2 regions of the Streptomyces sp. Rer75 genome follow, and region 2 is predicted to be linked to the other one. Evidence: riboswitches for the same ligand, from Rfam matches in the RefSeq annotation. Region 2 holds a riboswitch; the other holds the start of a gene.
The links. A riboswitch is a leader RNA that binds a small molecule or an ion and turns the genes downstream of it on or off. The one in region 2 is predicted to bind glycine.
Positions count from the first base shown of each region.

Region 1: linked by a shared signal. The riboswitch ahead of gcvT (glycine cleavage system aminomethyltransferase GcvT) and the one ahead of gcvP (aminomethyl-transferring glycine dehydrogenase) in region 2 are both predicted to bind glycine.

Region 1 is NZ_CP058693.1:6,857,230-6,862,024, forward strand. Features, by position in the region: gene glyA (serine hydroxymethyltransferase) at 1-961, opposite strand, end outside; gene gcvH (glycine cleavage system protein GcvH) at 987-1,367, opposite strand; gene gcvT (glycine cleavage system aminomethyltransferase GcvT) at 1,514-2,641, opposite strand; glycine riboswitch at 2,837-2,945, opposite strand; gene HYQ63_RS29590 (AAA family ATPase) at 3,122-3,817, shown strand; gene HYQ63_RS29595 (enhanced serine sensitivity protein SseB) at 4,033-4,795, shown strand, end outside.
Region 2 is NZ_CP058693.1:1,515,598-1,520,392, forward strand. Features, by position in the region: gene gcvP (aminomethyl-transferring glycine dehydrogenase) at 1-1,252, opposite strand, end outside; glycine riboswitch at 1,442-1,539, opposite strand; gene HYQ63_RS05800 (PRC-barrel domain-containing protein) at 1,669-1,986, shown strand; gene HYQ63_RS05805 (DNA polymerase IV) at 1,962-3,488, opposite strand; partial or broken gene HYQ63_RS05810 (MerR family transcriptional regulator) at 3,549-4,123, opposite strand; gene HYQ63_RS05815 (bifunctional nuclease family protein) at 4,292-4,765, opposite strand.

The sequences.
Region 1 (4,795 bases), 5.3 Mb from region 2:
GGTGCACGTCCGTGCCGCCGGAGAGGACGGAGACGCCGACCTCGGTCACGTCGGCCTGGGTGAGCCGCTCGGCGAGGATCTTGGCGCCCTCGACCGTGCGCTCCTGGCGCTCCTTGAAGGCGGAGCCTGCGGCGACCTTGAAGGACACCGCCTTGGCCGCGATGACGTGCTCCAGCGGGCCGCCCTGCTGGCCGGGGAAGACCGCGGAGTTGATCTTCTTGGCCAGTTCGGCGGTGGACAGGATGACGCCGCCGCGCGGACCGCCCAGGGTCTTGTGGGTGGTGGTGGTGACGACGTGGGCGTGCGGCACGGGGGAGGGGTGGAGCCCGGCCGCCACCAGGCCGGCGAAGTGGGCCATGTCGACCATCAGGTACGCGCCGACCTCGTCCGCGATGCGGCGGAAGGCGGCGAAGTCCAGCTGGCGCGGGTACGCCGACCAGCCCGCGATGACCAGCTTGGGGCGGTGCTCCTTGGCCAGGCGCTCGACCTCGTCCATGTCGACCAGACCGGTCTCGGCGTCCACGTGGTAGGGCACCACATTGTAGAGCTTGCCGGAGAAGTTGATCTTCATGCCGTGGGTGAGGTGGCCGCCGTGCGCCAGGTTCAGCCCCAGGATGGTGTCGCCGGGCTGGAGCAGCGCGAACATCGCGGCCGCGTTCGCCTGGGCGCCGGAGTGCGGCTGGACGTTGGCGGCCTCGGCGCCGAAGAGCTCCTTGACGCGGTCGATGGCGATCTGCTCGACCACATCGACGTGCTCACAGCCGCCGTAGTAGCGGCGGCCGGGGTAGCCCTCGGCGTACTTGTTGGTCAGGACCGAGCCCTGGGCCTCCATGACGGCGGCCGGAGCGAAGTTCTCCGAGGCGATCATTTCGAGGGTGGACTGCTGGCGGTGGAGTTCGGCGTCGACAGCAGCGGCGACGTCCGGGTCGAGCTCGTGGAGGGAGCTGTTCAGAAGCGACATCAGGGTCCCGATCGAGTAAGGAGGGTCAGTTGTTGGAGAAGGAGGCGTATTCCTCGGCGGAGAGCAGGCCGTCCGGCTCGTCCGTCACCTTCACCTTGAACAGCCAGCCGCCCTCGAAGGGGGCGGAATTCACCAGCGCCGGGTCGTTCACCACGTCCTCGTTGATCTCGGTGACCTCACCGGAGACCGGCGCGTACAGGTCGCTGACCGACTTCGTGGACTCCAGCTCACCGCAGGTTTCACCGGCGGCGACGGTGGAGCCGACATCCGGGAGCTGGACGTATACGACATCGCCGAGCGCGTTGGCCGCGTATTCGGTGATGCCGATCGTCGACACGCCGTCCTGGTCGGCGGCCGACAGCCACTCGTGCTCCTTGCTGTAGCGCAGCTGCTGGGGGTTGCTCATGGTCCGATTCTCCTGGATAGAGGGGAGTGCTTGGGAAACGGGTCTTCAGTGGTGAGACAGACGGGTCACGGGAGGTTTCGGCGCGCGCGGTCGCAGAAGGGGAGGTTTCGGCCCCCGCGGCGCCCGCGGCGGCAGAAAGGGAGGTTTCAGCGTTCGCGGCGGTAGAAGGGGAGCGCGACCACGTCGTACGGCTCCCGGGTACCGCGGATGTCCACCGACACTCCCGGGCTGCCGGGCGCGGCGTGCTCCGCGTCGACGTACGCCATGGCGATCGGCTTCCCCAGCGTCGGGGACGGGGCGCCCGAGGTGACCCGGCCGATCTCCGAACCATCGGGGCCCAGCACGGCGTAACCGGCGCGCGGCACCCGGCGGCCCTCGGCGACCAGGCCGGTCAGCGTGCGCGGCGGCCGGGCCTCGGCCTCGCGCGCCGCGGCCTCCAGCGCCCCGCGGCCGACGAAGTCGCCGGGCTTGGCGAACTTCACCACCCGGCCGAGCCCCGCGTCGAACGGGGTCGTGTCGGTGCCCAGCTCGTGCCCGTACAGCGGCATCCCCGCCTCCAGCCGCAGCGTGTCCCGGCAGGACAGCCCGCACGGCACCAGGCCCGCCGGGGCGCCAGCCTCGGTCAGCGCCTGCCAGACCCGCTCCGCGTCGTCGGGCGCGACGAACAGTTCGAAGCCGTCCTCGCCGGTGTAGCCGGTGCGGGCGATCAGGGCGGGCACGCCCGCGACGGTGCCCGGCAGCCCCGCGTAGTACTTCAGCCCGTCCAGGTCGGCGTCGGTCAGGCCCTTCAGGATCCCGGGGGACTGCGGCCCCTGGACGGCGAGCAGCGCGTACGCGTCGCGGTCGTCCCGTACGGCGGCGTCGAAGCCGGTGGCGCGCTCGGTCAGCGCGTCCAGCACCACCTGGGCGTTCGAGGCGTTGGCCACGACCAGGAACTCCTGCTCGGCGAGCCGGTAGACGATCAGGTCGTCGAGGATGCCGCCCTCGCTGTCGCAGATCATGGTGTAGCGGGCGCGGCCCACGGCGAGCGCCGAGAGATGGCCGACCAGGGCGTGATCGAGGGCGTCGGCGGCCTGCGGCCCGGTGAGAGCGATCTCACCCATGTGGGAGAGGTCGAAGAGCCCGGCGCGGGTGCGCACCGCGGTGTGCTCGTCGCGCTCGCTGCCGTACCGCAGCGGCATGTCCCAGCCCGCGAAGTCGGTCATGGTGGCGCCGAGCGCACGGTGGACCGCGTCCAGCGCGGTGCGGCGGGGCGTGGGCGGGGCGTCGGTCATGGTGCGGCTCCCAGGGTCATGGTCACGGCGATGACGTGCGGGTGGGGCGGATGGGACGACAAGGACGGCACAGCGTCCTCCCCATCTGTCATCGGAACCTGAGAGGTTCGCCGTGACCATTCCCGCGCGGCGGGACTGGCCGGGCTTGCACCTTGGGTGGGGCCACGGACAGCGTGACCCGCTTTTCAGATCTGCCTCATCCGTGCGGTATCGGGGCCTGAGAGATTCAAGGGAGGGCTTGCTCCTTCGGCGCCTCGGACAATTCGGCGGAGCCGGTGACCGAGGACTCTCCCGCGCGGATTCAAGCGGCCGGTATGCAGTTGGCGTATGCGGTTGGCGCGGACATCATCGCACGTCCGCTCCGGAAGGGAACCCCCACTCTGTGAGCGGGGTCGCGCCGGGGCCTCCTTGATGGCCATTACCTTTTCTTGACACTCTCGGGGTACGGAGCCGCTTGACCGACCTTGGAGGACGATCACGGTGCACGGGCAGGGAACATACGCGACAACCCGAGGAACCCTGCCCGCGCGGCAGGAGCGGACGCCGCACGAGCGGACGCCGTCGGGCGGCACGGTCAGACCGGATCGCCGCGCCGCCGTCCACGACCTGCGCGGCGGGGTGGGGGCGGAGCTGCGCTACCCGGCGCGTGACCTGATCATCGCCTCGGGGCTGCCCGGCAGCGGCAAGTCGACCCTGATCAGCCGGGTCGTCCCCGGGTGCGACCCGGGCGGCAGGCCCGTGGTGCGGGTGGACTCGCAGAACACCCGGGAGACCTGGGAAAGACGCATGCCCCGCTGGCTGCCGTACGCCGTCTACCGGCCGCTGGTCCGCTGCGCCCACTACGTGGGGCTGCACCGGGCGGTCCGCTCGGGCGCCAGCGTCGTCGTCCACGACTGCGGCTCACAGCCCTGGGTGCGGCGCTGGCTGGCCCGGGACGCCCGGCGCACCGGCCGCGGTCTTCATCTGGTGCTGCTGGACGTGGACCCCGCGGTCGCCCTGGAGGGCCAGGCCGCCCGCGGCCGGGGCGTCTCCGGCTTCGCCTTCGCGCGGCACCGGCGGGCGATGGACCGGCTGGTGACGCGGGTGGAGGGCGGGCTGCCGCCCGAGGGCTGCGCTTCCGCCGTTCTGCTGGACCGGGCAACCGCGAGCCGGCTGCGGGGCATCTCCTTCGAGTGACATGCGAGTCGGGCACCAGTAAGAAACAAGCCACCGGAAGGTGACCGAACGTAACGGCGCCTTCCGGGGGCATGCCCCCCCGCGCGCTCCCGATGTGCCCCCGGCGTGCCCCGGCGTGAGGAAGTGCTGTGGAGATGCCCGGGCGGCCCATGGCCTTTCGCCGCGCAGCCGTTAGGGTGCTGGTGCAGGTCGGACGAGATGGCGGTTGGACGAAGATGAGTATCCCGGAGCACCAGGGCATAACCCCCGCTCACGGAGGATTTCCCGACGGCGCTTATCCCGCGTTTCCCGGCAATGAGCTGGAAGAGGTGCTCGCCGCCTCGATCGGGGTCGCGGGTGCCGGAGCGCGGATCGTCGAGACGCTCGCCCGCAGCCATGTCTGGATCCCGCTGCCGAACGGGGGCGGCCCCGACAGCCGCAGCCTCGACCTGCCCACCGTGGAGATCGAGGGCCAGGCGTACGTGCCGGTCTTCAGCTCCGAGCAGCAGTTCCTCCAGATCGTCGGCGCCCATATGTCGTTCACGGTCGCCCCGGCCGTCGAGTTCGCCCGCGGGCTGCCGCCGCAGCTCGGCATCGTGATGAACCCGGACGGGCCGGTCGGCGTCCCGCTGCCGCCGTCCGCGGTCGAGGAGCTGTGCAAGGCCGGGCGCAGCGCGCTGGACGGCCCGGCGCGCGGAGGCCGGGTGCGGCTGTTCGAGCCCGACTGGCAGGAGGAGCCGGTCGACTTCCTGGCCGCCGCCGGGATCGAGTTCACGAAGGAGCCCGGGGTACGCACCGCGCGGCGCGCGCTGGCCAGCGTCGAGGGCGATCAGCCTGCGCTCTTCGTCGGTGTCCAGCTGGACGCGTTTGGCCCCGAGGGGCAGGCCCTCGCGGTGGAGGCGCTCGGCCGGGCGCTCGGCGCGGTGCCGGTGCCGTGGACCGTTCAACTCGTCGCGCTGGACGTCGCGCAGGGTGATCCCGTGGCCACGTGGATGCTGG
Region 2 (4,795 bases):
TGACCCCGGCCTCCCGGGCGGCGGCGACGACATCGGCGGCCTTGCCGGGGACGCGCGCGGTGAGGGTGTCGAAGAAGGCGCCGTGCACCACCTCGACGCCGCCCGCCCGCAGCCCCTCGGCGAGGACGGTGGCGTAGCGGTGGGTGCGGCGGGCGATGCCCGCGAGCCCGTCCGGGCCGTGGTAGACCGCGTACATTCCGGCCATCACCGCGAGCAGGACCTGCGCGGTGCAGATGTTGCTGGTGGCCTTCTCGCGGCGGATGTGCTGCTCCCGGGTCTGGAGCGCCAGCCGGTACGCCTTGTCCCCGTCCGCGTCCACCGAGACCCCGACGAGGCGGCCGGGCAGGCTGCGGGCGTGGGCGGCGCGCACGGACATGAACCCGGCGTGCGGGCCGCCGAAGCCCATGGGCACGCCGAACCGCTGGGTGCTGCCGACCGCGATGTCCGCGCCCAGCTCCCCGGGCGAGGTCAGCAGGGTGAGCGCGAGCAGATCGGCGGCGACGGTGACGATCGCGCCCAGCTCGTGGGCCCGCTCGATGACCGGGCGCGGGTCGCGGACGGCGCCGGAGGCGCCCGGGTACTGGAGCAGCACGCCGAAGACACCGCGCTCGGCGATCTCGTCCGGGATGCCGTCGGTCAGGTCGGCGACCACGACCTCGACGCCGGTCGGCTCGGCGCGGGTCTCGATCACCGCGATGGTCTGCGGCAGACAGTCGGCGTCGACCAGGAAGACGCCCTCCTTGACCTTGCCGACGCGCCGCGACAGCGCCATGGCCTCGGCGGCGGCCGTGGCCTCGTCCAGCAGCGAGGACCCGGCGGTGTCCAGGCCGGTCAGATCGGCGACGACGGTCTGGAAGTTGAGCAGGGCCTCCAGACGCCCCTGGGAGATCTCCGGCTGGTACGGGGTGTAGGCGGTGTACCAGGCGGGGTTCTCGAGGACGTTGCGCAGGATCACCGGCGGGGTGAAGGTGCCGTAGTAGCCGAGGCCGATCATGGACGGCAGCACCTGGTTGCGGTCGGCGAGCGCGCGCAGCTCGGCGAGGACCTCGGCCTCACTGCGGGCCGGCGGCAGCCGAAGCGCCTCGGCGCTCTTTATGACCTCGGGTACGGCGGCGGCGGTCAGCTCGTCGAGGGAGCCGAAGCCGACCTGGGCCAGCATCTTGGCCTGCGCTCCGGCGTCGGGGCCGATGTGACGCTGCTCGAATGGAGTACCGCGCTCCAGTTCGGCGAGCGAGATGCGGTGGGTGGTCATCTGCGGGGGCCTCCTGGTCTGTGACGACCGGCGAGGGGCACCGCGGCGCGGGTGCCCGGACGGCCTCCCCCTCTGTCATCTCAACCTGAGAGCTTCACCGGCCCGTTCGTGCCTGACCGGCTTTCACCGTCGGTGAGGAGGGGTTCCGGAGCTGTGCTCCCCGTGGCCCACCCTGCTTTCCAGAGTGACCTCGCCCGCACGGTACGTGTGCCTGAGAGATTCCGGGGAGGATTTGCTCCTTCGGCGCCTCCGACTCCATTGTCGGAGGACTCTCCCGCACGGGGTCTGCAGCCACAGCCAGCGTACCAGCGCGGCTACTGCCGGGAGGGGTTGGCCGCCAGGTGCTCGAGTGGCCGCGTACGAGGATGTGGCTTTTGGTAGGTATCACCGGATCATCGCCACCTGTGGGAGAGAGCGTGCAGACGGACATCGACCCGCGGACCCTGATCGGCCGCAAGGCATTCGACCGCGAGGGCGCCAAGATCGGCACTGTGGACGAGGTCTACCTCGACGACGCGACCGGCGAGCCCGAGTGGGCGGCGGTACGCACCGGCCTGTTCAGCCGGGACGTCTTCGTACCGCTCGAACCGAGCGAGGTCGTCGGCGACACGCTGCGGGTGCCGTACGACCGGGCGCTGATCAAGGACGCCCCGGACCTCGGCGTCGGCCGCCATCTCTCCCCGGAGCAGGAGCTCCAGCTCTACCACCACTACGGGCTCGACGTCACCGGCTGACCCCGCCCCCGGCCCCCACCGGGCCGTTCGCTCCCACCGGGCCCGTCGCCCGGCGCCCCGGCGGGATGCCCGGGGGGCTCGGGGGGCTCGGCGCTTTCGGGGGGCCGGACCAGCGGCAGGGGCTCGCCCGGTTCCAGCTCCGGGTCGTCCACGGCGAACGTCCGCACCCGGCCGGGCCCCGACCAGGGCACCTCGAACCGCACGGTCACCCGCCCCACCCCGCTGCCCTGCACCCAGCCCGCCCCGTACTCCGCGTGCCGCACATCGGCCCCCGGCAGCCACACCCGTGGCCTCCCGGAGCCCTCAGCGGCCTCTGAGGCGCCCGGGCCCTCCGGCTCCGGCACCTCGGCGCCGGAACCCCTCTCCGGGCCCTCCACGGCGTCGTGAGCGGCCTCAGCGGCTTGGGCGGCCTGGGCGGCCTGGGCGGCCTGGGCGGCTTGGGCGAACAGATCCTCCTGCGTGTAGTCCGCGAGCCCCGACACGCCCACCCCCAGCAGCCGCACGCCCGCCGTGGTGTCCACCCCGTCGATCAGCCGCGCCGCGGCCTCCCTGACCACGCCGGGGTCGTCGGTCGGCCCGCGCAGGGTCTCCGAACGGGTCAGCGTCGAGAAGTCGTACCGCCGCACCTTGATCACGACCGTGCGCCCCGAGCGGCCCGCCTCACGCAGCCGCCGCACACAGCGGTCGGCCAGCCGCGCCACCTCCAGCTGCACCCGGGTCCGGTCGGTCACGTCGACGTCGAAGGTGTCCTCCACCGAGATGGACTTGGCGTCCCGCTCGGCGACCACCGGCCGCTCGTCCCGCCCGCTGGCCATCAGGTGCAGCGACGCCCCGTGGGCCCGGCCCAGCAGCCGGACCAGCTCCGCCTCGCCCGCCTCCCGGGTCTCGGCGACGGTGTGGATACCGGCCCGGCGCAGCGCCTCCGCAGTGGCCGGGCCGACGCCCGGGAGGGTGCGCACCGGCATCGGGTCCAGCAGCTCCCGCTCCGTGCCGGGCTCGATGACCGCCAGGCCGTCCGGCTTGGCCTGCTCGGAGGCGATCTTGGCGAGCATCTTGGAACCGGCCAGGCCCACCGAGCCGGTCAGCCCGGTCACCGCGCGGATGTCGGCCCGCAGCCGCTCCGCCACGGCCCGCGCCGCCGCCACCCGGGACTCGGTGCCGCCCGCCTCCAGGTCCACGAACGCCTCGTCCAGGCTCAGCGGCTCCACCAGTGGCGACAGCGCCCGCAGCAGCCCCATGACCTGGTCGCTGACCTGGCGGTAGAGCGAGAAGCGGGGGGTGAGGTAGGCCGCGTTCGGACAGAGCCTGCGGGCCTGGGCCATCGCCATGGCCGAGTGCACCCCGAACACCCGGGCCTCGTACGAGGCCGTGGCCACCACCCCGCGCGGCCCGAGGCCCCCCACGATCACCGGCTTCCCGCGCAGGCTGGGCTTGGCCGCCTGCTCCGCCGAGGCGTAGAAGGCGTCCATGTCCAGATGGAGAATCGTCGGCGCACCCCTCACACGTTCGATGCTGCCGCACACCACTGACAATCGGCGCCCGGCTGCGGGGTGGGAGCGCTCTCAGCCGGCCCGGTTGCGGCGCCGGGCGAGTTCGTCGGCGGGGTTGTGGCCCACCAGGGTCTCGCCGGTGTCCACCCGCTCCCCGTGCAGCTGGGACAGCGCGCTCTCCACGTCCCGCCACACCACGCCCACGGCGATCCCGAAGACGCCCTGGCCGCCCTGGAGGAGGTCCACGACCTCGTCCGGCGAGGTGCACTCGTACACCGTCGCGCCGTCGCTCATCAGCGTCATCTGGGCCAGGTCGTCCAGGCCCCGGGTGCGCAGGTGCTGGACGGCGGCCCGGATGTTCTGGAGGGACACGCCGGTGTCCAGCAGCCGCTTGACGATCTCCCACGTCAGCTGCAGCCGCTGGCTGCGCGCCGGGCACGCTCGTCCAGCCGGTGGCGGTAGGTGATGCCCGCGGCGGCGCACGCGGTGGGTCCGCGGTAGCCGACCGTCTCCGTACCCCCCGCGGCGGGCTCCCGTGGTGCCGTGGGCTGTGCCGCGACCCGAGCCTTCAGTGCCGGATCGGCCGGTGCGCTCCCCTGGAGCGTATACGGACCGCCGGCTGCCGTGCCGTCGCCGGTGCTTCTCACGCCGACCTCCGTCCTCGACCTGCCTTCTCGAAGGTAGGCAGTCACCCGGGGTGCGTCAACGATCGCCACACTCGGCACGCCGAGTGATAATCACCCTGAGAGTGGTTTCCCGTGTCCCTCGTCCGGGAAAGGCTACTCGAATGCGCTAGCGAGGTCCGGCAGACCGCATCACTGGCTGCTGCTTCCGAAGTCCTCGGGCGAGATCTGGTCGAGGAACTCGCGGAACTTCTCCACCTCGTCCTCCTGCTCGTCCGGGATGGCGATACCGGCGTCGTCCAGCACGCCGTCGCTGCCGTAGATCGGCGTCCCGGTGCGCAGCGCGAGCGCTATGGCGTCGGACGGCCGCGCGCTGACCTCCACACCGCTGGCGAAGACCAGCTCGGCGTAGAAGACTCCCTCCCGCAGATCCGTGATCCGGACCTCCGTGAGCGTCTGGCCGACCGCTTCGAGTACGTCTTTGAAAAGGTCGTGGGTCAGCGGGCGTGCCGGAGCCATGCCCTGCTGTGCGAAGGCGATCGCGGTCGCCTCCCCTGGTCCGATCCAGATGGGGAGGTAGCGGTCGCCTCCCACTTCACGCAGGAGCACGATCGGTTGGTTGGAGGGCATTTCCACCCGGACACCCACGACGTCGAGCTCGTTCACACAGCAACCCTAGGACGTGCCCGGCCGGTT